One region of the Anaerofustis butyriciformans genome, then DNA from elsewhere that is predicted to be linked to it. Evidence: riboswitches for the same ligand, from Rfam matches in the RefSeq annotation. Region 1 holds a riboswitch; the other holds the start of a gene.
What was found. A riboswitch is a leader RNA that binds a small molecule or an ion and turns the genes downstream of it on or off. The one in region 1 is predicted to bind lysine.
Positions count from the first base shown of each region.

Region 2: it holds a riboswitch for lysine, as region 1 does, so the genes downstream of both, V2W16_RS02845 (Na+/H+ antiporter NhaC family protein) here and V2W16_RS09780 (aspartate-semialdehyde dehydrogenase) in region 1, are expected to answer to the same signal.

Region 1 covers NZ_JAYFFH010000008.1:35,205-37,411, reverse strand. The annotation lists gene minD (septum site-determining protein MinD) at 1-687, opposite strand, end outside; lysine riboswitch at 967-1,141, shown strand; gene V2W16_RS09780 (aspartate-semialdehyde dehydrogenase) at 1,224-2,207, shown strand, end outside.
Region 2 covers NZ_JAYFFH010000001.1:575,164-577,370, reverse strand. The annotation lists gene ppdK (pyruvate, phosphate dikinase) at 1-280, shown strand, start outside; gene V2W16_RS02850 (GNAT family N-acetyltransferase) at 331-825, shown strand; lysine riboswitch at 897-1,063, shown strand; gene V2W16_RS02845 (Na+/H+ antiporter NhaC family protein) at 1,163-2,207, shown strand, end outside.

The DNA.
Region 1 (2,207 bases):
CGCTTGTCCTGTTATTAAATCTTCTTTTCCCGCAACCGGCTCACCTCTATTTGAAGAAATAACAATTTCTTTTTCATCAGGAACAATTCCAATAAGTTCTATACCTAAAATATCCAAAATGTCATTTGTATCCATCATCTGACCTTTTTTCATCATATCTTCTTTTGCTCTATTAATTATTAATTTTGTATTTTCTATTCCATTTACATCAAGAAGGGATATTATTCTATCAGCATCTCTAACTGCAGAAACTTCGGGAGTGGTTACAACTATTGCATCTTTTGCACCGGCAACCGCATTTTGAAAACCTTGCTCTATTCCTGCAGGAGAATCAACTATTATGTAATCAAAAGTATTTTCAAGTTCTTTACAAATTTTTCTCATTTGAGTTGGTCTTATTGCAGTTTTATCCTTTGTTTGCGAAGCCGGAAGCAAGTATAATCCATCATAACGTTTATCTTTAATAAGCGCCTGTTTTAATCTACATCTGTTTTCAATTACATCAATAATAGTATAAACAATCCTGTTTTCAAGCCCCAATATTACATCTAAGTTTCTAAGTCCTATATCAGCATCTATAACAACAGTCTTTTTCCCCAGCTTACTTAAGGATACACCAATATTTGCAGTAGATGTAGTCTTTCCGACTCCTCCTTTTCCCGATGTAATAACCAAAGTTTTTCCCATTTTTATGTTCTTCCTCTTTTCGCTTTTTTTATAAATAATATCAATCTTATTTAAAATTTTTTGTCTTTATTTGTTAGTAAAATAAAAAAATCAATGTAACAAAAAATAATTATGAAAATATTATGAAAAAAGCAAATAAATTATATTTAAAACATTATTCAAAAAAAGATTTAATAAATTTAATTTTCAAATATAAAACTACATCAAAACTATAATAAAAGGCTTGCAATAAAACACATTTATTACTATAATAAAAACAATAGAATTTATATATCATAGTGTTAAAATAGAGGTGCAAATTTTATCAGTAATTTATTGGATATAGGTAAATATAAGTGAAAATAAATGAAAGGGAAATTTGCCGAGAATTGGCACTTTTTACCGGGTGTCTTTTCGGGCTTAATGTTAAGAGCATTAAGACTGTCATCGAGTTTGATGGAGTGCTATTCACTAATACTGATTTATTTACGTATTATGAGTCGCATTGTCGACTTTTATTTTTTATAACACTATAAAAAATATTTAGGAGGATTTTTATGGGAAAATACAATGTAGCTGTTGTTGGTGCAACAGGTGTTGTAGGACAAAAAATGATTGAAGTACTTGAAGAAAGCAAAATTGATGTTAATAACTTTTACCCTATGGCATCAATAAGATCAGCAGGAAAAAAAGTTAAATTTAACGGAAATGAATATACTGTTGAAGAATTAACAGAACATTCTTTTGACAAAGATATCGACTTTGCATTATTTTCAGCAGGCGGAGGAACAAGTTTAAAATATGCACCTATCGCAGCAAAAAACGGAGTTGTTGTAATTGATAACTCTTCAGCATGGAGAATGGATGATGAAGTACCTTTGGTTGTACCTGAAGTAAATCCAAAAGATGCTTTAAAAAACAAAGGGATAATCGCAAATCCAAACTGCTCAACTATCCAAGCAATGGTAGTTTTAAAACCTCTTCATGATGCGTATAAAATAAAAAGAGTAATTTATTCTACATATCAAGCAGTTGCAGGTTCTGGACTAAAAGGAATAAAAGATCTTGAAGAAGGAGTTAAAGGCGGTAAAAATGAATTTTACCCTGTTCAAATCGCATATAACTGTCTTCCTCATATTGATGAATTTACAGAAAACGGATATACAAAAGAAGAACTTAAAATGGTTAATGAAACACATAAAATTCTTGGTGACTACGATGTAAAAGTTACTGCAACAACAGTAAGAGTACCTGTTTTTGTAGGTCATAGCGAAAGCATCAACCTTGAATTTGAAAAACCTTTTGACCTTGAAGAGGCAAGAGAATTATTAAGAAAAGCTCCTGGCGTAATAGTAAAAGACGATATTTCAGTTCCAGAATACCCTACTGTACTTGATGCAGCAGGCGGAGATGAAGTTTACGTTGGAAGAATAAGAAGAGACTTTTCTGTTGAAAGCGGAATGAACTTATGGTGTGTAGGTGATAACATAAGAAAAGGTGCTGCATCTAATACAGTTCAAATCGCTGAATATTTAATTAAA
Region 2 (2,207 bases), on a different contig from region 1:
TTATATTAAAGAATATATTGAAAAAGGTATTTTCCCTAAAGATCCATTTGCAACAATTGATACTGAAGGTGTTGGTCAACTTGTTGATATGGCAGTTAAAAAAGGTAGATCAGTTAATCCTGAGCTTCACTGCGGTGTTTGTGGTGAACAAGGTGGGGATCCTGCAAGTATAGAATTCTTTGATAGTGTAGGACTTGACTATGTATCATGTTCTCCATTTAGAGTTCCTATTGCAAGACTAGCGGCTGCTCAAGCAAGAATAAAAAATTCTAAAAAATAAATATTAAAAAAAGGCACTTATAAAAGTGCCTTTTTTTGAAGGTTAAATATATGAATAAAGACTATAAGATAAGAAAAATAAAAAGTAATGAAGTATCTTTTTTGAAAGATTTTACTTATTATGCAATTTATGTTGGAAATAATATTACAATTTCAAAAGATATTTTAAAAGATCCAAATATTAAAATATATTATGAGAATTTCAAATTAAATAAAGATATTTGTTATGTATGTGAACATAAAGGAAAAATTATTGCTATGATTTGGAGCATATTGTTTGATGATAATATACATGGATATGGATATGTTTCGAAAGAGATTCCTGAATTATGTATGTCTGTAGAAAAAAGTTACAGAAATAAAGGTATTGGAGAAAATTTATTAAAAATATTTTTACTAAATTTAAGACCAATGTATAATAATGTATCTTTATCTGTAAGTAAAGATAATTATGCAAAGGATTTATATTTAAAATATGGGTTTGAAATTTATAAGGAAAACAAAGATGACTATATAATGTTAAGTGGGAAAAAGAAAATTTTTTGATAAATTTATTATATATAAAATATAACTTGACAATATTATGTAAAAATGTTAAAAAAGAAAGGTAAATATATAAAAATGATAGAGGTGCGGTGTTCATCAGTACTTTATATTGTATTTTGGGATTTATATAAAGGAAAGGGGATACTGCCGAAGAGTATAAATTACCCAAATAATTTATATTCTGGTATATTATATAATATGTAATATACTGTCACGATTGTGGAGCGCTATCTATAGTAAATTTATTTTGCCATGAATGCGTCCTAAAGTGATGTCATTTAAGGCTTTTTTATTTGTATTTATTTACATAATTTAAATAAAATTGAAGGGGTGTACTATGAAAATTTCAAAGAAGAAATTAATGACGGGTATTGCTAGCTTTATGCTTATTTTAATGTTAGTATTCCCAATCTTAGGTGCAGAAACAACTGAAGCAGCTAAACCAGCTATGTATGCAACTTTCTGGTCTTTAGTTCCTCCAATTATTGCTATTGTTCTTGCACTTATTACAAAAGAAGTTTACAGTTCATTATTTATAGGTATTGTTTTTGGCGGTATTTTTTATGCTGCAGGTAGTTTTGAAGGAACTGTAACTCATGTATTAAATGATGGTATTATTGCTGTTCTTTCAGACAGTTACAATGTAGGTATTTTAATTTTCCTTGTTGTTCTTGGAGGAATGGTTGCCTTAATGAATAAAGCAGGCGGTTCTGCTGCTTTTGGTAACTGGGCAAGTAAAAAAATAAAAACACGTGCAGGTGCTCAACTAGCAACGATTTTATTAGGTGTATTAATTTTTATAGATGATTATTTTAATTGTTTGACTGTTGGTAGCGTTATGAGACCAATAACAGATAAACATAAAGTATCAAGAGCAAAGCTTGCTTATCTTATAGATGCTACGGCAGCTCCTGTTTGTATTATTGCTCCTATATCTTCATGGGCTGCTGCTGTGACTGGATTTGTTCCGGGGGAAGATGGGTTTTCTGTATTTATTCAGGCAATTCCTTTTAACTTTTATGCATTTTTGACAATTACAATGATGATTTCTTTGGTTTTACTCAAATTTGATTATGGTCCTATGAAAAAACATGAGGAAAATGCATCAAAAGGAGATTTGCATTCTATTTTAAATTCGGGGTTTGTTGAAGAAGAATATAGTGATGTAAATGAAAAGGGCAAAGTAATAGATTTGGTTATTCCTATAATTTCTCTTATAATATGTTGTATTATTGGAATGGTTTATACTGGCGGTTTGTTTTCCGGAGCAGGATTTATAGAAGCCTTTTCAAACAGTGATGCATCTGTGGGATTATCTATAGGTAGTATATTTGCTTTGTTTATAACTGTTATTTTATATGTTGCAAGAAAAGTTTTGAAAT